2 linked regions of the Cycloclasticus pugetii PS-1 genome follow. The main gene of each other region encodes a partner of the protein of the gene in region 2 in a complex. Links are inferred from orthologs where the notes say so. Each region holds a gene or a part of one and is shown on either strand. Other genes may lie near its edges.

Evidence for each region.
Region 1: the proteins of accC (region 2) and accD are in contact, whole or in part, in a solved structure (PDB 8UXZ), measured with the Escherichia coli proteins. The link is inferred for Cycloclasticus pugetii PS-1 from one-to-one orthologs.

Annotation. Positions count from the first base shown.
Region 1 is NZ_ARVU01000001.1:1,109,971-1,122,009, reverse strand. What follows is about bases 1-2,874. They hold accD (acetyl-CoA carboxylase, carboxyltransferase subunit beta), read right to left. Parts: upstream 1,963-2,874; coding sequence 1,039-1,962; downstream 1-1,038. Other genes in these bases: trpB (tryptophan synthase subunit beta), read right to left, coding at 2,792-2,874; trpA (tryptophan synthase subunit alpha), read right to left, coding at 1,983-2,795; folC (bifunctional tetrahydrofolate synthase/dihydrofolate synthase), read right to left, coding at 1-1,026. Outside these bases: more of trpB, read right to left, coding at 2,875-4,003; CYCPU_RS0105415 (phosphoribosylanthranilate isomerase), read right to left, coding at 4,011-4,640; tRNA pseudouridine(38-40) synthase TruA, read right to left, coding at 4,649-5,458; pdxJ (pyridoxine 5'-phosphate synthase), read right to left, coding at 5,469-6,209; DNA repair protein RecO, read right to left, coding at 6,227-6,922; GTPase Era, read right to left, coding at 6,966-7,868; rnc (ribonuclease III), read right to left, coding at 7,865-8,542; CYCPU_RS0105385 (DUF4845 domain-containing protein), read right to left, coding at 8,558-8,926; lepB (signal peptidase I), read right to left, coding at 8,953-9,726; lepA (translation elongation factor 4), read right to left, coding at 9,726-11,528; CYCPU_RS0105370 (DegQ family serine endoprotease), read right to left, coding at 11,654-12,039.
Region 2 is NZ_ARVU01000001.1:1,958,188-1,970,219, forward strand. Bases 5,864-8,730 are described here. They hold accC (acetyl-CoA carboxylase biotin carboxylase subunit), read left to right. Parts: upstream 5,864-6,560; coding sequence 6,561-7,901; downstream 7,902-8,730. Other genes in these bases: aroQ (type II 3-dehydroquinate dehydratase), read left to right, coding at 5,864-6,086; accB (acetyl-CoA carboxylase biotin carboxyl carrier protein), read left to right, coding at 6,089-6,538; prmA (50S ribosomal protein L11 methyltransferase), read left to right, coding at 7,907-8,730. In the rest of the region: CYCPU_RS0109560 (ABC transporter permease), read left to right, coding at 1-474; CYCPU_RS0109565 (ABC transporter ATP-binding protein), read left to right, coding at 481-1,212; CYCPU_RS0109570 (phasin family protein), read right to left, coding at 1,374-1,736; CYCPU_RS0109575 (heme-degrading protein HmuQ), read left to right, coding at 2,044-2,346; CYCPU_RS0109580 (FxsA family protein), read right to left, coding at 2,341-2,844; CYCPU_RS0109585 (protein-disulfide reductase DsbD), read left to right, coding at 3,084-4,952; CYCPU_RS0109590 (TlpA family protein disulfide reductase), read left to right, coding at 4,953-5,495; more of aroQ, read left to right, coding at 5,634-5,863; more of prmA, read left to right, coding at 8,731-8,788; CYCPU_RS0109615 (zinc-ribbon and DUF3426 domain-containing protein), read left to right, coding at 8,792-9,526; tRNA dihydrouridine synthase DusB, read left to right, coding at 9,641-10,630; DNA-binding transcriptional regulator Fis, read left to right, coding at 10,627-10,875; purH (bifunctional phosphoribosylaminoimidazolecarboxamide formyltransferase/IMP cyclohydrolase), read left to right, coding at 10,997-12,032. UniProt on the Escherichia coli protein: This protein is a component of the acetyl coenzyme A carboxylase complex; first, biotin carboxylase catalyzes the carboxylation of the carrier protein and then the transcarboxylase transfers the carboxyl group to form malonyl-CoA.

The sequences.
Region 1 (12,039 bases), 840 kb from region 2 along the record:
CTGTTTGTCCGCCAGTACAGAAAAGACGGCATGGATTTGCCCATTAGTCTTTTTACTTTTAAGAAAGTCCGATAACACCTGAGCTGATTCAGCATTATGTGCAACGTCTAAAAAAATATCAGGCGCTGAACTAACCTGTTGCAACCTACCTTTTAATGAGGTGTGTCGAAGGCCAATGTCAATATTATTTTTACTAACTGGTTTAATGTGCTGTATGTTTGCTAATAGGCTAACCACGGCAGCAGCATTTTTTATTTGGTGATAACCTTGTAAAACTGGCATTGGGTAATGCCCTGCAAACACATGATTCGCCACTAGAGACCAGTCGTTAGCGTTTTTATTAACATCAAAGTCTTTACCTGCTAACGATAATTGGGTGCCTAGTTTTTTTGCATAATCAATTAAGCTGTTAGGCACCGTCGAATCGCCACAAACAGCGATCTGGTTGGCTCTGAAAACACCTGCTTTTTCTAACGCAATTTGATTACGGTCATCACCTAACCAATCAATATGATCAATAGAGATACTCGTAATAAGTGCGGCATCAGCATCGACGATATTAACTGCATCAAGTCGCCCGCCTAAACCAACCTCGAGAATTTGAATATCCACTTTATAATGATCAAATACGTCTATGGCTGCCAGCGTGCCAAATTCAAAATAACTTAAGCTGGTTTCTTTTCGTGCGAGGTCTATTTTATAAAAAGATGAGGCTAGTGAGGAATCAAGCACGGGCGTGCCATTAATTCTAACCCGTTCATTATAGTGGTTAAGGTGCGGTGTACTATAAACGCCTACACGGTAGCCAGCGGCAATAAAAATTGCTTCTAGCATAGCAACACAAGAGCCTTTACCATTGGTGCCCGCCACCGTGATGGTATAAATAGACCGTGAATGTGTTGGCTTTAATGCTTTGTATACGCTTGCTACACGCTCCAGACCCAGATCAATATTTTTAACATGACACTGTTCCTGCCAAGCCAGCCACTCGTCAATAGAAGATAGCGCTGATAAACCAGATTGCACGCTAACTATTGATTATTGATCGTCGTCCAGTTCGTCATCGGGCACTACTTCAGCCACAGGCACATCGAGTGCTTTCAAGTTGTCATGGCCCGCATGCAATAAGGAAAGAATATCTGTGATCGTTTGACGTAGATCTCTGCGGTCAACAATCATATCTATTGCACCATGCTCTAATAAAAACTCACTGCGTTGAAAGCCCTCTGGTAGTTTTTCGCTAACCGTTTGCTCTATCACTCGCTGTCCTGCAAAGCCTACTAATGCATTGGGTTCTGCAATATGTACATCTCCTAGCATTGCTAAACTAGCCGACACACCACCCATAGTTGGGTCTGTTAAAACGGATATGAAGGGGATTTTTTTGTCAGCCAATTGTGCTAAGGCGGCACTGGTTTTAGCCATTTGGAATAAAGAAAACAAGGACTCTTGCATTCTCGCTCCACCACTTGCTGAAAAGCATACCAATGGAATATTGGATTCGATGGATTGATTCACAGCCCGCACAAAGCGCTCACCGACTACTGAACCCATAGACCCACCCATAAATGAAAAATCAAAGGCTGCTGCAACAAGCTCCATATCAAGAACGCTGCCTTTCATCACGATAAGTGCATCAGTTTCCCCTGTAGCTTTGACGGCAGAGGCATGGCGGTCTTTATATTTTTTACTGTCTTTAAACTTTAATGGGTCAAGCGATCTGACGTTCCCACCAATTTCTACACGGCCAGCTTCGTCTAAGAAAGACTCTAGGCGTGCTCGACCACTTAGACGCTGATGGTGATCACATTTTGGGCATACATGTAAATTGCTTTCCAAGTCCGTTTTATATAAAACGCTATGGCAACTATCACATTTACACCATAAACCTTCAGGCACAGAGCCTTTTTTCTTACCACTTAATTGGATGCCAGACGGTATTAATTTTTCAAACCAGCTCATAAATCACCTAACCTTTATAATTATTTTGTGACAGCGTCCATCGCCGTTCGCATTTCACTTAATAAACCAGAAATGGCTTGTTGCCCTTTCGATTGATTCTCAGAGTGATCGGTAATGCAGTTAATCAACGCACTCCCCACCACGACAGCATCACCTATTTTAGCAATATTCGCGGCGATATCGGCATTTTTAACACCAAAACCAATGGCTATAGGCAATGATGTGTATTGTTTGATATTTTGTATTTTTGTTTTAATGTCGTCTAGTTGAAGGTGCCCCGCACCGGTTACGCCTTTCAAAGACACATAATAAATATAACCTTGCGCAACAGCTGACACCTTTTTGATACGACTCTCATTACTGGTTGGTGATAAGAGGAATATAGGCGCTAAACCATGCTGTTTAAACGCTGCTATTAAATCGGAGCTTTCTTCAGGAGGAATATCAACAGTTAACACGCCGTCAACACCAGCTTTCGCAGCAGTACTGGCAAAGGTTTCATAACCCATAAATTCAATCGGATTTAAATAGCCCATTAAAATAACCGGTGTTACTTGATCAGTTTCTCGAAATGCCCGAACAATCTCTATAACCCCTTTTAAAGACATTCCTTTTGCCAACGCCCTTTCACTGGCTTGTTGAATAACAGGGCCATCGGCCATCGGGTCAGAAAAAGGAACGCCTAGTTCAATAATGCTGGCTCCAGCTTTAACCATGTTATGCATGCAAGATAGAGTAAAATCAGCATCTGGATCACCCGCAGTAATAAAGGGAATTAAAGCTTTTTGCTTGGCACCTTCGAGTCCTTTAAAGCACTTGTCTAAACGACTCATAGTTCAATACCTTCAAGTTTCGCAATAGTAAATATATCTTTGTCTCCTCGACCCGATAGGCACACTAAAATGGTTTCATCTTTGTTCATTTTTTTCGCTAGTTTGGTCGCATAAGCAACTGCATGGCTAGATTCCAGCGCAGGAATAATACCTTCTACTCGGGTTAATTGATGAAAAGCCGCTAACGCCTCATCATCTTTAATACTGACATATTCTGCACGCCCTATATCCTTTAACCAGGAATGCTCTGGCCCTACTCCAGGGTAATCAAGACCAGCAGAAATAGAATGCGTTTCAATAATTTCACCGTTGTCATCGGCCATCAAATACGTTCTGTTCCCATGCAGCACACCTGGTTTACCTGCACATAAAGGCGCTGAGTGCTGCCCTGTTTCAACACCTAAACCAGCCGCTTCTACGCCATAAATAGAGACTGATTGATCTTCTATAAATGGGTGAAAAAGCCCGATGGCATTAGAACCACCACCAACACAGGCCACTAGCGCATTGGGTAAGTGGCCCGTTTTAGCAATCATTTGCTCACGAGATTCACGCCCAATAACCGTTTGAAAGTCTCTGACCATTGCAGGATAAGGGTGCGGCCCGGCTACTGTGCCGATAATATAATACGTATCATCTATATTGGTTACCCAGTCCCTAAGCGCTTCGTTTAGAGCATCTTTAAGCGTTTGTGATCCAGAAGTAACTGGCACCACTTTGGCACCTAGCAATTTCATACGATATACATTAGGTGATTGACGCTGAATGTCTTCAGCGCCCATGTAAACAACACACTCAAGGCCTAGCCGTGCAGCTACAGTTGCCGTCGCAACACCATGTTGACCAGCACCTGTTTCTGCAATTATTCGTGTTTTACCCATGCGTTTAGCTAATAACGCTTGGCCAATTGTATTGTTTATTTTATGCGCGCCGGTGTGGTTTAAATCTTCTCGTTTAAGATAAATTTGCGCACCACCATTTTCTTCACTTAAGCGTTTTGCATGATAGATAGGAGATGGACGACCGACATAGTCATGCAAATCAGCATCCAATTCTGCAAGAAAATCGGGGTCTTGCATAAATTTAGCATATGCCTCATTCAACTCTTCAATCGATTCCATTAGTGTTTCACCAACAAACAGCCCCCCGTAAGGGCCAAAGTGACCACGTTCATCAGGTAAGTCATAATGTGTTACAGCTGCTTGCATTTTTTTGTCACTCGTTGGCACGTTTAACCTCTTGCATAAATTGTTTTATTAATTGGTGGTCTTTGACCCCTTTGCTTTTTTCAACCCCACTACTAACATCTACGGCAAATACGTTAGTATTCTGTATGGCTTTAGAGACATTACTCGGATTAAGCCCACCGGCTAATACGATAGGTAATTTACATTTTTTTGGTATTAGATCCCAATCGAATGTTTGTCCAGTACCACCGTATTGGCTGCTGTCAAAAGCGTCAAGCAATAACCCAGATGCTGAGTGATAAGTATCAGCTACCTCATCTAAATTTATGCTGTTACGCATTCTAATCGCTTTTAAATAGGGCTTGTTAAAAGATGAGCAGAATACTTCATCTTCATCACCATGAAATTGAAGAAGGTCAACCGGAAGTTTACTTAAGACGTGATTAACATAATCATAATCTGGGTTAACAAAAAGCGCTACCTTATTGATAAATGGCGATATATTAGAAAATAGAATTTCAGCTTTTTGTATTTCTATACTTCTTGGACTTTTATCATAAAAGACAAAACCTAACGCATCTGCACCATTTTCTATCGCTGCATAGGCATCATCAGGCCGAGTAATTCCACAAATTTTCACACGTGTTCTAAATGGCATTTTTTTACTTAGCTCTGTTTTTTTTCAATGGCATCACTAAAAGGTGAAAACGCCTCAAGATTATCTAAACCGAACGCTTCAGGGTAGTACACGCCTTTAAAATACAAACCATTAGGCAAAGCAGTTACGCCTGCCTGTCGACGATCTTTAGCCTTCAGTGCATGATGTACGAATTCGGGAGGTCGCTCCCCTGTCCCAACAGGTAATAAGGTGCCAACTATATTTCGCACCATATGATGTAAAAAAGCATTGGCGATGATATCGATGATGATTTTATCATCGATACGTTTAATAACAATCGAATGAATATGTTTAACCGGAGATTTTGCTTGGCAAGCTTGTGCACGAAATGAAGTAAAATCATGAGTACCCAATAAATAATTAGCCCCTTTCTGCATTAAGTTTTCATCTAAGGGGTTAAAAATAGTGGTGACATGATGTCGACTTAAGGCAGATTTTACCCAACGATTTAAAATCTCGTACCGGTAGTAACGCGCAGCCGCTGAAAAACGAGCATGAAAATCTTCCGTAACCGGTTTAATCCACACAACACGAATATCGTCGGGTAAATTAGCATTTGTACCAAATACCCATTGATGTAATTCTCGTTGCTTACTGGTTTCAAAGTGTACAACTTGCTCTAAAGCATGCACGCCAGCATCGGTCCGCCCTGCACAAACAACAGATACAGGACTCGATGCAAGCACAGACAAGGCAGACTCTAGTTTCTCTTGAACCGTCTGAGGAGTGTTTTTTTGCCGTTGCCAACCATGGTAGCAACTTCCATCATACTCAACCCCAACAGCAAATTTCATCATTTAATACAGCCTAGTTAACACGTGCGTTATGCATCAATGTTTTCATATCACGTACGGCTAACTCAAGTCCCGTTATTAGCGCCCTTGAAATAATTGAGTGACCAATATTAAGCTCTACAATTTCTGGAATTTTAGCAATGGGTTCTACATTATGATAATGCAAACCATGGCCCGCATTAACTTGCAAACCCAAACTATCGGCATAATTAGCAGCCGTTACAATTCTGTTATATTCTGCTTCTTGCTCGGATAATGATTTTGCATCTGCGTAGCAACCGGTATGCAATTCAAGCATCGAGGCACCCGTTTCTTTTACAGCATCTATTTGTTCTTTATCTGGGTCGATAAAAGGGGAGATCAAAATGCCAGCTGATGATAGTGATAAACAAGCTTGTCTTAATCGCTCAAAGTTCCCAGAAACATCTAAGCCACCTTCCGTGGTTAATTCTTCACGTTTTTCAGGCACCAAACAACAAGACGCTGGCTTTGTTCTACAAGCAATATCAATCATCTCATCGGTAATAGCCAGCTCTAAATTTAACCGAGTGTGTATATTGGACGCGATGTCGTATACATCTTGATCTCTAATATGGCGGCGATCCTCTCGTAAATGAATAGTGATGCCATCGGCGCCAGCTCGCTCAGCGATAAAGGCGGCATCAAGTGGGGACGGGTAGTCTGTGCCTCGTGCATTTCTTAATGTGGCAACGTGGTCAATATTAACACCTAAAAAGAGAGAATTTTTATGCATAGTAATAAAGTAGAAAATTAAGCGAACAAATCGCGACTTTTAAGTATTTTACCATCCAACTGGTTATCGATTAACCGTCGCATAAGACGTTTTGCTTGCTTTAGCTCTGTTTTGCCTTGTAGGTTATTATTGTTAAGGTTAATTAGAGTACTACCAAGAACGGTATCAGGATGATTTTCATTATTAGTCAACCGAGGCCCCTGCCCTGGATGATAGATGTAATATTTACTAGGGTCTATCGGTCGTTGATATTCACTGTCATATTCCAGCATGAGCCCATAGCCGATTCCGTCAAATAACTTTTTTTCAAACTCTCTCAGGTGTACTTCCAGCGATAGGCCCTTTGACAGCAAAACAATAACGTCTCTATATGCATCAAATAAATAAGGGTGCGCATCGTGTTTATGAAGTAAACATAGAATTAATTCATTAACATAAAAGCCACAATACAAAGCAGCTCCTTTCAATTGAGGTATATTTTCAGGGTCCTCGATAGAGATAAGCGTTTTAAGATCACTCTTACCGATCCAAGACAGCGATAATGCTCGAAAGGCTTGCAACAAAGAACCGTATTTAGAATTATTTTTTTTTGAGCCTTTGGAAAGAATCGACAAAACACCATAATCGCGCGTAAACACTTGATGAATTGAACTGTTTTCCTTAAACCCCTGACTTTTTAAAATAAAGCCCGTCTGATGCTCCACTCTATTCATCGCATTTGTGTAAACGAATTAACGCTGTTCCTTATATAGTCAGTTATTCGATACCCCGATACCCTAAACTGATCAATTCTCGTTCATTGTCCGACCAGTTTTTCTTAACCTTTACCCATAAATTCAAATAAACCTTTGATTCGAGCATTTTCTCAATATCCAGACGGGCCTGCGTACCAACCTCTTTAAGCCCTACGCCTTTATCGCCTATGACTATATTCTTTTGCCCATCCCTTTCCACCCAAATAACAGCATGAATACGGGTTATTTTTTCTTCCACTTTGTATTGATCAATACTAATGCTTAATGAATGAGGAATTTCTTGCCCTAGACGACGTATAAGCTTTTCTCGAATAATTTCTGTTGCCATAAATCGTTCAGAGCTATCGGTTACTTGATCTTCCGGAAACATCAACTCACCCTCAGGAAGTAACGTTAGAAGCAACTGTTCAAACTCACCTAATTGTTTACCTGTTAAAGCAGAAATAGGGATAATCGACTGAAAATCGTGTTCGAGGCTAATTTTCTGAATAAATGGCAATAAGCTTTCTTTGTCAGCAACCTTATCAATTTTATTAATCGCTAAAACGACAGGTGCTCCTTCGTTTTTTAACTTCTCAAGAATAGAGATATCAATAGCATCCCATTGCATATCATCTTTAACCCAAACAATCACATCAACCCCCATTAGGCTGGTGTCTGCGGTTTTGTTTAAGTATTTATTTAACGCCCTTTTACCACCTAAATGCATACCTGGCGTATCAACATACACAACTTGCGATGCTTCCGTTGTTTTAATGCCTAATATCCGATGACGCGTCGTTTGTGGTCGTCTAGAAGTAATGCTGATCTTTTGCCCTAATATATTATTTAAAAGGGTTGATTTACCTGCATTTGGTGCACCTATAAGGGCAACAAAACCACTTTTGAATGATTTTTTTGTCATGATAATAAACCCTCTAAAATTTTTGATGCAGCCTTTTGCTCGGCTTTTTTCCGAGAGCTAGCTGTTGCGCATACCACTTCTTCCACACCGTCAACCTGGCACTCAACTTTAAATTGCTGATTATGATCCAGTCCTGTGGTTGAGATTACATTATAGCGAGGTACCGCTATACCACGCGCTTGTAGATATTCTTGTAATTGAGTTTTTGGATCTTTTGAAGCGGTATCTAAACTTAATGAATCTAATTGTGTTTTGAATATCGTCAACACCCAAGATCTCGTTTCGTTGAGCCCTTTATCTTTATACATGGCACCTATTAATGCTTCAACAGCATCAGAAAGAATCGAAGCTCGGTGTTTACCACCACTTTTCATCTCGCCCGGCCCCAGTACCAATTCATCGCTTAACTGCAGCATTTTAGCAATATTTGCTAACGATTCTCCATTAACCAAATGCGCACGAAGCCGACTCATCACGCCTTCATCAGCCGCAGGAAATTTCTCATAGATTGCATCGGCAATAATAAACCCTAAAATAGCATCGCCTAAAAACTCTAAACGCTCATTATTATTTTTACTAATACTTCGATGCGTTAATGCCTGTTCGAGTAAAGCATGATCATCAAATATTGTATTTATTTTTTTTTGCAGCCTGCTAGCATCAAAGCTCAACATATCATCTAATTTACTTTAAATAGGTACTTCAAACTCATCACTAAATGAGAGGATTAAATCAACATTGCCGATATAGTCTTTACGAACCTCATAGTCAACTTTCATCGTAATGTCGCTAAGAGAACGGTTGATTTTGGCGTTTTTGGCGTTAATACTGTTCACCTGATTCATATCCAGTTTTTTCTGAAACAAGCCCCTTATCTGCCCAACACTCATTTTACTTAAGTCTTGATCCATCTCGATCGCTTCCATTGCCTTTTTAACAGCAAGGTGTTCCATATAAACAGGGAATACCTTCAAAACACTTAATGTAATAATGCCTATTAAGCCGAAAACTAAAATTAACCCGACAAGAGTAAACCCTTTTTGCTTTGATGAATTCATACCATATTTCCTTTTTATAATTAATCCTACTGTATTATTGAACCTAATCTTGACCAATCGACACCTTTATTATCAGCATCCCAGTTCATCCAAATCATAAACGCTTTACCGACTATATTTTCTTCAGGGACCGTACCCCAGTATCGACTATCATTACTGTTATCACGGTTATCTCCCATCATGAAGTAATGTCCATCAGGCACTATTATTTCACCTTCAACTGACGGACGTTGTTGCATAATAAGTATCTCGTGTTCTTTCGCTTGTAGTTGCTCATGCTGCAATAAGGCACCTGTCATATTCTCCCCTTGGCCAACACCTTTGTACAGACCTAAGGGTTTTTGTATTATTTTCTCACCATTAATAAAAATATGTTTATCGAAATAGCCGACTTTATCACCAGGTAAGGCAATCACGCGTTTAATGTAATCTAATGAGGGGTTTTGGGGGTAACGAAAAACCATAATGTCACCTCGTTCTGGCTTTCCGATATCAATTATTTTTGTATCAACAACAGGCAACCGTATGCCGTAGGAAAACTTGTTAACCAAAATAAAGTCACCTATTAGTAATGTTGGCATCATCGAGCTGGAGGGGATTCTAAATGGCTCTACAATAAACGAGCGCAAAACCAAAACGAATAAAAGCACTGGGAAAAATGATTTTGAATACTCAACAATCAGTGGCTCTTTACGGGCGGTTTGGCTTTTTTTCAACCGTTTTATAAGCCAATAAATAGCGGCAATAAACCCAGTTATAAAGGTGGCGAGTGTTAGTGCGGCAGAAAAGTCAAAATGCATTAGTCACTTCCTAGTTTAAGCACCGCAAGAAAGGCATCTTGTGGAATATCAACATTACCAACTTGTTTCATACGTTTTTTCCCGGCTTTTTGCTTTTCTAATAGTTTACGTTTACGAGAAACATCACCACCATAGCATTTAGCCGTCACATTTTTTCTAAGTGCTTTGACTGAGGAGCGTGCAATAATTTTCGCACCAATAGCGGCTTGAATGGCAATTTCAAACATCTGCCTTGGAATAAGGTCTTTCATTTTTTCAACCAACTCGCGGCCACGCCCTTGGCTAATATCTCGATGTACAATTAGGGATAAGGCATCGACCCTGTCGCCATTAATAAGCACGTCCAATTTTACTAAGGGCTCAGCTTGAAAACGTCTAAACTCATATTCAAACGATGCATATCCGCGACTAACAGATTTTAAACGATCAAAAAAGTCTAATACCACTTCACTCATAGGTATCTCATAGCTTAATGACACTTGTTTGCCCATGTATTGCATTTTTGTTTGTACGCCACGTTTATCAATACATAACGTAATCACATTTCCTAAATACTCTTGAGGAACCAGTATATGGGCTTCAATTATCGGCTCACGAATTTCAGCAATTGTTGAAATATCAGGCAGCTTTGCTGGGTTATCTACCTCAATAATATCGCCGTTATGTAATAGCACTTCATAAACAACCGTTGGTGCGGTAGTTATTAGGTCCAAGTCATATTCACGTTCAAGACGTTCTTGAATGATTTCCATATGCAGCATACCTAAGAAACCACAGCGAAACCCAAAACCCAGTGCATCAGACGTTTCTGGTTCATAATTTAAAGAGGCATCATTAAGCTTTAATTTATTTAATGCTTCTCGAAGGTTCTCATAATCATTAGAACTTGAAGGGAACAAGCCGGCAAACACACGTGCTTGAACCTTTTTAAAACCCGGCAATGAGTTTTCCGCAGGCTGGCTCGAAAAGGTGATCGTGTCACCAACTGGAGCCCCATAAATATCTTTAATGCCAGCAACCATAAACCCCACATCACCAGGGTACAGTGCATCAAGCACCTCCCTTTTGGGCGTAAAAACACCAACTTGATCGACTAAATGAATATTATTTGAAGACATCATTTTGATTTTCTGTTTCTTTTTTATCGTGCCATTAACAACACGAATCAAAGAGACAACACCCAGGTAATTATCAAACCAAGAATCAATAATTAACGCTTGTAAAGGGGCATCAGGATCCCCCTTAGGCGCAGGCACATTCTTTACAATATCTTCTAAAACCAATTCAACACCCAATCCAGTTTTAGCACTAATTTGAGGCGCATCAATTGCTTCAATACCTATAATTTCTTCTACTTCTTCTGCAACACGTTCAGGCTCTGCAGAGGGTAAATCTATCTTATTTAGTACCGGTAGAACTTCTAGCCCTAAATCAATAGCGGTATAACAATTCGCTACACTTTGCGCCTCAACTCCTTGCGCGGCATCAACCACCAATAAAGCTCCTTCACAGGCTGCTAAAGAACGTGATACTTCATATGAAAAGTCTACATGACCAGGTGTATCAATAAAATTCAATCGATAGGTTATTCCATCGTTTGCTTTGTAATGCAAGGTAACACTTTGCGCTTTAATGGTAATACCACGTTCACGTTCAATATCCATTGAATCAAGGACTTGCTCCTCCATTTCACGTTCACTCAAACCTCCACATATATGGATTAAGCGATCTGCAAGAGTAGATTTCCCATGATCAATATGGGCAATGATAGAAAAATTTCTTGTTAAGCTAATATCAGGCACGTTTTTACTCGTCAATCGGGGTCATAGACCGTAAATGTAGGCTAAATCGTATATAAATCATCCGATTCACATAGTTAAAAACGCCTCAAAAGAGGCGTTTAATTTTATAGCGTGTATTGTACCTATTATTTTTTCAATGCGAGGAAAATTGGGTTCCCTTGTCGATTTATTAACACAGAAATAAACTTTCCTTCTTTTATTTTAGAAGCCAACTTTTTCATGTGCTGGGTATTTTTAACTGACTGGCCATCAAGTTGCATAATAATATCACCGGCACGAATACCCGCATTTGATGCATTCCCATTATCAACAGAGGCAACAAGAACACCGTATTGCTTAATTCCTAGCTCATCACGCATCTGTTTTGTTAAGTTTTTTATAGACATGCCAAGAATACTATTACCCTTTGACTCAATTACATCGGTAGCTGATGCTTGTTCATCTTCTGGTAAATTTTCTAGCGTGACCGTAAGCACTTTAGTTTTCTTATTGCGAATAACGGTTACTCGAG
Region 2 (12,032 bases):
GATAGTTGGCTAATCATTCTGCTAAATATCCCTGCTTTGGTGACTATTATCTTGTGTTACATTTGGTTTGGTTTAGTTGAAACAGCTGCTATTTTCGCTGTCGTTATCAACAAGATTCCCAACGTTATCGTCACCATTAGAGAAGGCACTAAAAACCTAGATGAGCACCTTATGGAAATGACTAGGGCTTATCGATTTGGGCGCTACAAGACATTGCGTCATGTAATTCTCCCCCAACTCTTTCCTTACATTATGGCTGCCGCCAGAACCGGCCTTGCTCTAATATGGAAAATAATTTTAGTCGTTGAAATGTTAGGCAGAAGCGATGGCATGGGTTATCAAATACACCTGTTTTTTCAACTTTTTGATATCCCCAGCATTATGGCTTATACCGTTTCTTTTATTATTGTAATTCAATTGATAGAAAGCATGATATTAAAACCTTTGGACAAAAAATCTCAACGCTGGAAATAACGTACGATGAGCTCTCTTACTGTCGATATAAAAAAGAAAAACTTTCCAAAAAGTGGGCTTAAGGAAACGTTCACCGTCATAGAAAACCTTTCTTTCGATATAACAAATAATGAGTTTGTCTGCCTTGTCGGCCCATCAGGCTGTGGCAAAACAACGCTGCTTAATATTATCGCGGGCCTTGATAGTGATTATGACGGTACTATTAATAGTCAAAGCAGCAAGCTTCGACCCAGTTACGTTTTCCAAACTCCCCGTTTATTACCATGGCGAACTGTCTTGGAAAACATTCAATTAGCAACCCAGCCCGATGCTTCTTTAGCCAGCATAATAAAAACTCTTCAATCCTTAAACTTAGGTGACCATCTACATAGCTACCCCCATCATTTATCATTGGGAATGCAACGACGGGTTTCACTTGCAAGGGCTTTTTGCTTACCAAGTAACTTGTTGTTAATGGATGAGCCGTTCGTTTCGCTCGACCAGGCCAACGCGAACAAAGCCAGAGGGGCTTTATTAAACTTATGGCATGAAAAACCAAGGTCTATATTATTTGTTACCCATGATTTAAGCGAAGCGATAACACTAGCCGATCGCATTTTATTTTTATCCGCCCCCCCTAGTCATATTATCGCCGAGGTCAACATTAGCCTGACGAGAACTGAACGCACACCCAATCAAGTTAACGCATTTAAAGAGCATCTGAAAACCAGCCAACCAAACATTCGCCCATTTCTGTAAGTTAAACGCCTAAACTGGCTATAAAAAATATAACCTCTGTTTTCTTAAGATACTCATAAACAAAAAAAATCCGCTACCAAATTTGGCAGCGGATTTTTATAGCTATTAAACCATCCTCAAAAAGAGGACTTCTCACAAATGGTCAAGCAATTAGTTTCACTTTAAGCTGCTTTTTTAGCTGCTTTTTTTACAGTGTCTTTAACTTCTTGAGTTACTACTGAGTTGCTTTCTTGAACAAGCTTAATCACTTCTTCGTTATAAGCCTTAACCTCTTCAATCAATTCTTTACTATCAGCTTGTACTTTTTCAAAGCTACTTTGGGCCAGTTCAACCTGATCTTTAACAAAAGCACTTAGGCCTTCAAGATCTGTAATGGCAGTAGCCGCTTTAATGCGTGCTTCAGTGAGAGCAACATATTCTTTAGCTGCAGCTTGTTGTGCGGCAATAGCTTTTTCGAACTGTGCTTTATTTAATTCAACTAATTTTTTAGCAGGAGCGAATAAAGTTTCTAGATTATTTAACATGTCATATCCTTTTATTTGTTTTAAGGTATAAGCAATAACTTCTTCTTTGCTGAGTTGGATTATACAGTGTTTTTATTGCAGCGCAACACTTATCTAACTATCGCATTTTGCACGCACTGTCAACACCCCTTGAACCACTAGTGGTATTAGTCCCCTTACTAAATATTTATATTGCAGTCTTAAAAGAACATACGCTAACCTCTTTAGTTAACGTATCATTAACGACGACGATATCCATTTAATAGTCTCGATTATTCAGCGTAATGAATGGTAAAAAAGTCTTATTTAACCAAAAAGGAGCAGTGTTATGTTTATCGCAATGAACCGCTTTAAAGTAAGCCTTGGCAAAGAAAACGAGTTTGAAGAAGTTTGGCGTTCACGCGAATCTCGCTTAAATGAAGTCCCTGGTTTTAAAACATTTCACCTTTTACGTGGCCCAGCACTTGAGGATCACACCCTATTTGCCTCACATACAACATGGCAAGATAAAGCGGCTTTTGATGACTGGACTCACTCGGACGCGTTTAAACAAGTGCACGCTCAAGCCGGGCAAACAAAAGGTTTATATATTGGGCACCCTAACTTTGAAGGGTTTGAAGTCGTTTTATAGCTTAGGTGGTTTAGTTGTTTTTTTTGTTACATCAGTCTCGTCTTCCCGCTTGAACTCACCTTCGATGATATCCCCATCCAACGCGTCTTCACGGCTGCCTTGTTGAAACGGGCCATCTTGTTGGAAAGAGGCTTGGCCCATTAACGAGCTCTGCAGAATAGAGCGCGCAAAGCGATATCGTAACGACGGCACTAAACAAAGAAAACCAATAATGTCCGTCAAAAAGCCTGGTGTTAACAGCAAGGCTCCACTGACCAGCAACATAGCACCCTCAACCATCTCCACTGCTGGTATCTCAGCTCTAGACAGGCTTGCCTGTATGCGCTGTAGTGTTGCTAGGCCCTGCAATCTAAACAGGTAAGCACCTAATACCGCTGTCAGCAAAATCAACACAACGGTAGGAAACGCACCGATTATGCCTCCCACCTGAATAAGAAAATAAATTTCCACCACAGGGACAACAATTAAGAGTAACAAAAAAACAGAAAAGGGATTCATAGCCAACAGCTTACACAGGAACGATGCCTTTGTAAAAACTGGCATACAGATAAACAGCACAATAACAACATTAAAAAGAAAGATATCAGGAGCTCTTCAGGTCCTAATCTCTATGCAAAACAAAATCAGCTCCTTTGTATTACCGGTGGCGTTATAATGCCTACAAATAACAATGAACAACAAGCACCTGAGCAATGCTTGATATTTCAAGTTAGCATACTGACCCAATCAATTACTCAATGAAAACAAGAAATGTAATTATTTTATGTCTTCTCCTTTGCGCTGTATTTTCTACATCAATGGGGCTTGCAGCTGAGGCAGACCTTAATAAAAAAAATATTACCGATACAATAGGTGATTTATTTGATCGATTCAGCACTTCCCCCTCTGATGCATTACTGGAACCAGATGATGCCTTTAAATTTTTTGCAGAGGTAAACGATCAACAACACATTATCTTAAATTGGCAAATTGCTGACGGTTATTACTTATATCAACAACAGGTTGAGGTAACAGTAATCAACCCTCAAGGCATTCAGTTAGAAGCAATAAAATTCCCAAAAGGCAAGCGCAAAGTAGATGAGATATTTGGTGATACGGTGGTTTATTACCATGATCTACGACTCACCCAACGCTTAACCAATCCACTTGTTAAACCCACTAACGTAACGCTCAACATTCGATTTCAAGGCTGTGCTGATATTGGGGTTTGCTACCCGCCCATGAATAAAACGGTGAGCTTATCCCTGCAACCGACAAACCACCTAAATATTACCCAGCCGACAAAACCTACCCCTAGCAATATTTCGGAACAGGGCCGAATCGCCAAAGCCCTTGTGGACAATACCGTTTGGTTGACCGCTTTAACCTTCCTTGGGTTTGGTCTATTACTCTCATTGACGCCTTGTGTATTTCCCATGATCCCTATTCTGTCTGGCATTATTATTGGGCATGGCAAAAGCCTTACTACACGTAAAGCCTTTTATTTATCCTTTAGTTACGTGTTTGCCTCGGCAATAACGTATGCGCTTTTCGGCATATTAGCGGGCCTGTTTGGTAGTAACTTACAAGCCACCTTTCAAAACCCTTGGATTCTCAGCATCTTTAGTGGGCTTTTTGTGTTACTTGCTTTATCGATGTTTGGCTTGTATCAAATACAGCTACCTAATGCACTCCAAAGTAAACTATCTCAACTGTCACAACACCAAAAACACGGCTCCTTATGGGGCAGTGCAATCATGGGTATTTTATCGACACTTATTGTTGGCCCCTGTGTTGCTGCGCCACTCGCCGGGGTGTTGATTTATATAGGACAAACGGGCGATGCTGTATTAGGCGGCCTTGCACTATTCTCGTTAGGCCTCGGTATGGGCATTCCATTACTAATTATCGGTGTTTCTGCGGGTAAATTATTACCTAAGGCCGGGCACTGGATGGAACCCATTAAGTACTTCTTTGGGGTGTTATTATTGGCTGTCGCTATCTGGCTTGTTGAGCGCATTTTACCGGCCAGCATCACACTCCTTTTGTGGGCAAGCTTATTTATTATTTGCGCGATTTACCTTAACGCACTGGATCGGTTACCAGAAAATTCTTCGGGTTGGCAAAAACTATCCAAAGGAGTCGGTGCTATTTTGATGATCTATGGTGTTATTTTAATGCTCGGTGCAGCCTCCGGCGGAAGCAACCCCTTAAAACCTTTAGCCAACTTTAGTCTTTCGCAAAAAAATAACACTCTACAGCATAGCCTGCCATTTAAGAGAATCCAAAATATTGACGACTTACAGGCTGCTTTACAGCTTGCCTCTCAAAACAAACAATTCGTCATGTTAGATTTTTATGCTGACTGGTGTGTTTCCTGTAAAGAAATGGAAGCCTTTACCTTTAGTGAACCATCTATCCAACAGGCTTTAAAAAACACCCTCCTGTTACAAGCAGATGTCACCAAAAATAATGATGAAGATCGAGCATTATTAAATGCTTTCTCACTTATTGGGCCACCAGCCATTTTATTTTTTTCGCCTAACGGCACTGAAATAAAACAACATCGAGTCATCGGCTATATGGCAGCTGACGATTTTCTAAAACAACTACAAATACTGAAATAAATGAAGAAGAAGGCTCTATTTTCAATTGGTTTTATACTTATCTTCGCTACCGTTGCTATCACTTTGTTTAGCAAGAACCCTTTAACTATTAGCTCTAACGACACAACAGCTACTCAGCAGGCCCCAACCATGCGGCCAGAGTTTTCTTTTCCCGACCTTCAAGGCCAGTTACGAAACATTAAGGAATGGGACGGCAATTATATCGTGCTTAATTTCTGGGCAACTTGGTGCCCACCTTGTCGTGAAGAAATCCCTGAATTCATTGCCATGCAAAAAGAATATGGTGCAACCAACCTACAGTTCATTGGAGTTGCCATTGATAACACGGTCTCAGTTAACAAATTTGCTTTAGAAGTAGGCATCAACTACCCAAATTTAATTGCCGAAATACAGGGTCTGGATCTAGCAAGGCAATACGGCAACACCATGGGCGCCCTTCCTTTTTCTGTTATTATCAACCCTGAAGGCCGCATTATTACTCGTCAAGTAGGGCTTCTTGAACGATCCAAAATTCTTAAATCCATTCAGCTTTCAAAAGGCTAACTCCTGCTAACTTGCTTATATTTGTCTTTATCTTTCGCGAAATAACATTTTATATAGACTTTATCCAAAAGCTTTGGCAAAATCCCCCCTTATTGCAAGATGAAATTGCATAACCAATTATTTTTAAGTTAGTACATTATGGCAATTATTTCAGTCATCAACGGCCCAAACCTAAATATGCTAGGCACACGAGAACCTGGGATTTATGGTGCTCAAACTCTCGCTGATATAGAGCATTCCTTAACTCAGCTGGCCGAACAACACGGACACGAATTGCTTTTCTATCAAAGTAATGCAGAGCATGACCTTGTTAATAAAGTACAACAAAGTAAGCATGATAAGGTTGCTGTTATCTTATTAAACCCAGCGGCTTTTACGCATACAAGCGTTGCCTTGCGTGATGCCCTATTAGCAAGCGACACTCCTTTTATTGAGCTTCACTTATCAAATGTTCATGCTCGCGAGTCATTTCGCCAACACTCTTATTTTTCAGATATTGCCAAAGGTGTTATCTGTGGCTTCGGCCCCGACAGTTATAAATTAGCGCTGCTTGCAGCTCTCCCATTAATACAAAAACCATCAAGAGATTAATTATGGATATAAGAAAAGTTAAAAAACTGATCGAACTCATCGAAGAGTCCGATATTGCAGAAATTGAAATTCACGAAGGTGAAGAGTCTGTACGTATCAATCGTTACTCTTCAACACAACCTGCTGCCGTAACACAAATGCCTGCACCTGCTGCCGCTCCAGCCGTTGCCAGCGCTGCGCCTCAAGCAGCTGCAAGCGACAATACTGAACAGCCGTCTGGACATGTTATTACTTCTCCAATGGTCGGCACGTTTTATGACGCACCTGCGCCAGGCTCGGCCCCTTTCGTCAAAATAGGTCAATCCGTTCAAAAAGGCGATACCTTGTGCATTATTGAAGCAATGAAAATCCTTAACCAAATTGAAGCGGACAAATCTGGTGTTATTGCATCAGTGTTGACTGAGAATGGCCACCCAGTCGAATTTGATCAGCCACTTTTCATCATCGAATAACCGCCCCTGAGACGAGAAAAATATGTTCGATAAAATTCTTATTGCCAACCGTGGTGAAATTGCTTTGCGTATTTTGCGTGCCTGTCGCGAAATGGGCATCCAAACAGTTGCCGTTCACTCCTCTGCCGACCGTGATTTAAAACACGTTCGTTTAGCAGATGAATCCGTTTGTATTGGCGGTCCTTCATCTACAGAAAGCTACCTAAACGTACCCGCCATTATTAGTGCTGCAGAAATTACCGATGCCCAAGCTATTCACCCCGGCTACGGCTTTTTGTCTGAAAATGCGGACTTTGCTGAACGCGTAGAACAAAGCGGCTTTACATTTATTGGCCCTCGCTCGGAAACAATTCGCCTAATGGGTGATAAAGTCTCAGCGATTGAGGCAATGATTAAGGCTGGCGTGCCTTGCGTTCCCGGTTCAGATGGCCCGTTAAACGATGACAAAGAACGAAATGTCAGATTAGCCCGTGATATTGGCTACCCCATTATCATTAAAGCTGCTGGCGGTGGTGGTGGCCGCGGGATGCGTGTGGTTCATACAGAAGCAGCCCTTTTGAATGCCATTTCACTGACCAAAACCGAGGCTAAAAACTTTTTTGGTAACGATATGGTGTATATGGAGAAATTCCTTGAAACGCCACGCCATATCGAATTCCAAGTGCTGGCCGACCAACACGGTAACGCCATTCACTTGGGAGAACGTGACTGCTCAACTCAGCGTAAGCACCAAAAAGTAATTGAAGAAGCGCCCGCAATTGGCATCAGCGAAGAGGTTCGCCAAGAAATTGGTACTCGCTGTGCGAAAGCCTGTACAGATATTGGCTACTATGGAGCAGGAACCTTTGAGTTCTTATATGAGAAAGGTGAATTTTATTTCATTGAAATGAATACACGGGTTCAAGTAGAACATCCAATTACAGAAATTGTCACTGGTGTCGATATTGTTGCTGAACAACTGAAAATTGCCGCTGGTCTACCACTTGGTTACACGCAAGATGATATTAAAATTTCAGGTCACGCTATTGAATGTCGTCTAAATGCTGAGCATTCTGAAACCTTTATGCCTTCACCAGGGAAAATTACACAGTTACATATCCCAGGCGGTCCTGGCATTCGCTTTGATAGCCATATCTATAACGGCTACACCGTGCCTCAATACTATGACTCGATGATCGGCAAACTGATCGCATCAGGCCCCTCTCGCGACTCTGCACTTGCTCGCACAAAAACAGCTCTTAACGAAACGGTTATTGATGGCATTCACACCAATATCCCGTTATTAAAGGACATTGTGGTCGACAAAGATTTTGCCTCAGGCGTCTATAATATTCATTACCTTGAAAAGAAACTGGGGATGTAATCGGCATGGCATGGCAACAATTGACCATTGCAACAACTCAAGAGTTAGCCGCAACGATTGAAGGCTTATTAGAAAACCTTGGCGCTCTGTCTGTGACCATCACAGACAGAGCCGACCAACCTATTTATGAGCCGCCATTAAATAGCACGCCTCTATGGCAACATGTCTCCATTACAGGTTTGTTTGACGAACAAGACGACCTTAAAAATATCGAGCAATTTTTTAACCAACAACTTGGCCATCAGGGCGAGTGGCAATTAACTATTGAGCGTCTAGAAGACCAAGTCTGGGAACGTGTTTGGCTTGAAAATTTCCAACCCATTAAATTTGGCGATAACTTTTGGGTTTGCTCTACCGAACATGACATTGCAGATTCCAATGCAACCTTATTACGACTCGACCCTGGTCTAGCATTTGGCACCGGCACACACCCTACGACCGCCCTTTGTCTCGATTGGTTAGCCAAACATGATCTTACAAAAAGCAATATTATCGACTTTGGATGTGGCTCTGGCATACTCGCTATTGCAGGTCTTTTATTAGGTGCAAAAAGTGCTATTGGCATAGACATTGACCCTCAGGCACTTATCGCCACAACGAGCAATGCCGAACAAAACAATGTACTTGATAAAGTCAAAGTTTATGCCGCTGATCAATACCCTCGAAAACCCCAAGCCATTGTTATTGCGAATATTTTAGCTGAGCCGCTTATCTCACTATCAAGCGATATTTCAGCCTTAGTTAAACCCAAAGGCCATTTATTATTGTCTGGCATCCTTAGCGAACAAGTAACGCAAGTTATTAGCGCCTACCAACATGAATTCATCTTCTGCCCTGCCACCATTAGAGACAATTGGGCTTGCCTCCATGCCGTTAAAAAAACTTGAGCAATGCCTTATGCACTTTGTCCTTTTTGTTTTAGTACACTACATGTCACCCCTGAACAATTAGCAGTTAAGTCAGGCGTTATTCGCTGCGGCCATTGCCATAAAGTATTTAATGCACGGGAAAATGAACTCAGCGCCGATATTGAGCGAACTATTCCCATTAAGCCCAATGAAGACATCACTCAGTCATCAACTGCTATCCAAGAGCATTCGTCTGAAATAGATTCTCCTCCAATTATTGCGGCATGGGAGTCTACAAAAACCACCCATCACTATAAACTGCCTTACGGTCTGCTTTCATTTGTATTAGTGTTAGTGCTTCTCACTCAAATTGCCTTCATTGAATCAACACGATTAACTCAGAACACACAATTACAACCCTTCTTCAAAAAACTCAATAACACCTTCGACTTATCAATTCCTAGCTACCAAAACCTGGATGAAATTCACATCATTGCACGCCAGCTTACGCCTCACCCAAAGCTAGATGAGCTGCTGTCTTTTCAACTCACAATCAAAAATTCCGCCTTAGCCGAACAACCCTATCCAAGCATAAAATTGCTACTAACATCGACTCTCGGTGAGCCAATAGCTCAAGGAGTTTTTACTAAAAATGATTACCTAGCAGACAGTGAAATCAATGATTATTTCGCACCTCAATCCCTAAGGAACATTACGCTTACCTTCCAAAAACCTAGCAAAACTGCCTTTGGTTTTGAAATATCCTTTCAACCTTAAGGTAAAATGCTTGCGATAAATCGCCGCTAAGGATTGACTCAAGATCAGACAATAGCGACACTAAACACCTGAGAGTGTCGCATAAAACTCTCAACTCAACCCCTTTAAGTTCTTATGAAAATTGGTCCGTATACATTAAGTAACAACTTAGTCTTATCCCCCATGGCTGGAATAACCGACAGACCTTTTCGTCAACTTTGTCGGGAATTAGGGGCTGGCTTAGCGGTGTCTGAAATGACTGCGTCAAACCCTGCTTTACGCAAACACCGACGAACCTTATTGAAACTCGATCATAATGGCGAGAACGAGCCTCGCTCGGTACAAATTGTTGGCACAAATCCCAAACAAATGGCTGAAGCGGCTCTCTTTAATCAAGCCAATGGCGCACAAATTATTGATATCAACATGGGCTGTCCTGCTAAAAAAGTATGTAATGTCGCTGCTGGTTCAGCCTTATTAAGAGACGAACCTTTGGTTGAAGAAATTTTAAAGTCTGTGGTTTCTGCCGTCCACATTCCGGTAACGCTAAAAATAAGAACCGGCTGGGATCCACTCAGCAAAAACGCCCCCACCATTGCTAAAATTGCCGAGCAAGCCGGCATACAGGCCCTTGCGATTCATGGTCGGACACGTGCTTGTAAATATGATGGAAACGCTGAATTTGACACCATTAAACTCGTTAAACAATCCATCAACATTCCGGTATTTGCCAATGGAGATATAACTACCCCTCAACGAGCACGTGACGTATTACATCACACCAATGCAGATGGTCTGTTAATAGGCCGTGGTGCCCAAGGGCGACCTTGGATTTTCAGAGAAATTGACCATTTCTTGAAAACAGGCGAGACCTTAGCGCCACCTGACTTTGAGGAAATAAGACAGGTTGTTATTCGCCATATTACGCAGCTACATCAATTTTATGGTGATATTATGGGCGTCAGGATTGCCAGAAAGCATATAGCTTGGTATTTTAAACACCTAGATACATCATTACTGCCTCTTGTTAAGAAAAGTTTTTCCATCCAAGAGCCTCAGCAACAACTAGATTTTATGGATAAAATTTTTCATGCCCTTACACAAACACAACACCAAGTAGCATGAGTTTAGATAAATCAAAACAACCTTTATGTCACCAAGTGACACAAGCACTCGAAAACTATTTTGCACAACTTGACGGTCAAGAAGTCGTTGACCTACACGCACTAGTCATCAGTGAAGTTGAAAAACCATTATTTGAAGCAGTGCTAAACCATACTAAGTCTAACCAGTCTAAAGCTGCGAAGATGCTTGGTTTAAGCCGTGGCACGCTGAGAAAGAAATTAGCCAGCTACAATTTGGATATTTAACCCTAGTTCAGTTCTAAGCCGAGTAGCAAAAAGCTCAGCAAAAACATACGACTTTCTATAGAATACCCTGTTTTCAGATAGGCCAATTAGGCCTGACACTCTTTCATAAACAGGTCAAAAAATGAGCAATAAAATCACTCGCGCTTTAGTTAGCGTTTCCGATAAATCAGGCATTATTGAGTTCTGTCAACAATTGAGCAGCTTAGGTGTTGAAATCATTTCAACCGGCGGCACCGCTAAATTACTACAAAACAATAATATTCCTGTTGTAGAAATCAGTGATTACACCGGGTTTCCAGAAATGATGGATGGCCGCGTCAAGACGCTGCACCCAAAAGTTCATGGTGGTATTTTAGGTCGCCGTGATATTGACCAAACCATTATGCAAGATAATGATATCAAGCCGATCGACCTAGTTGTTGTAAACCTATACCCCTTCCAACAAACAGTGGCAAATCCAGATTGTGATCTTGCAACGGCCATCGAAAATATCGATATTGGTGGGCCCACTATGATTCGCGCTGCTGCTAAGAACCATAAAGATGTCACCATTATTGTTGACCCTAATGATTACCAACAAACCATTGAGTCTATTAAGGCAACTGGCGGGGTCGATGCGCCTAGTCGTTTTAATTTTGCCGTTAAGACGTTTGAGCATACTGCACAATATGACGGCGCTATCGCAAATTATTTAGGGGCCATTCAAGAAAACGGCGATAAAGCCGACTTTTCTCGTACTATTAACCTACAATTTAAACAAAAACAAGTGATGCGTTACGGTGAGAATCCTCATCAAAAAGCAGCCTTTTTTACCGAAGAGGCCTCTCAACCCGGCACAATTGCTTCAGCAGTTCAGCATCAAGGCAAAGAGTTATCCTATAACAATATCGCTGATACCGATGCGGCGCTTGAGTGTGTTAAACAGTTTGATGATTCGCCAGCCTGCGTAATCGTGAAACATGCAAACCCCTGTGGCGTAGCCCTTGGTGATAACATTCTGGACGCATACAACCGAGCTTACCAAACAGATCCTGAATCTGCGTTTGGCGGCATTATTGCGTTTAACCGCCCACTTGATTTAGCAACAGCTAAAGCCATCACAGATCGTCAATTTGTTGAAGTCATTATCGCCCCAGGTGTTAACGAAGATGCCTTGG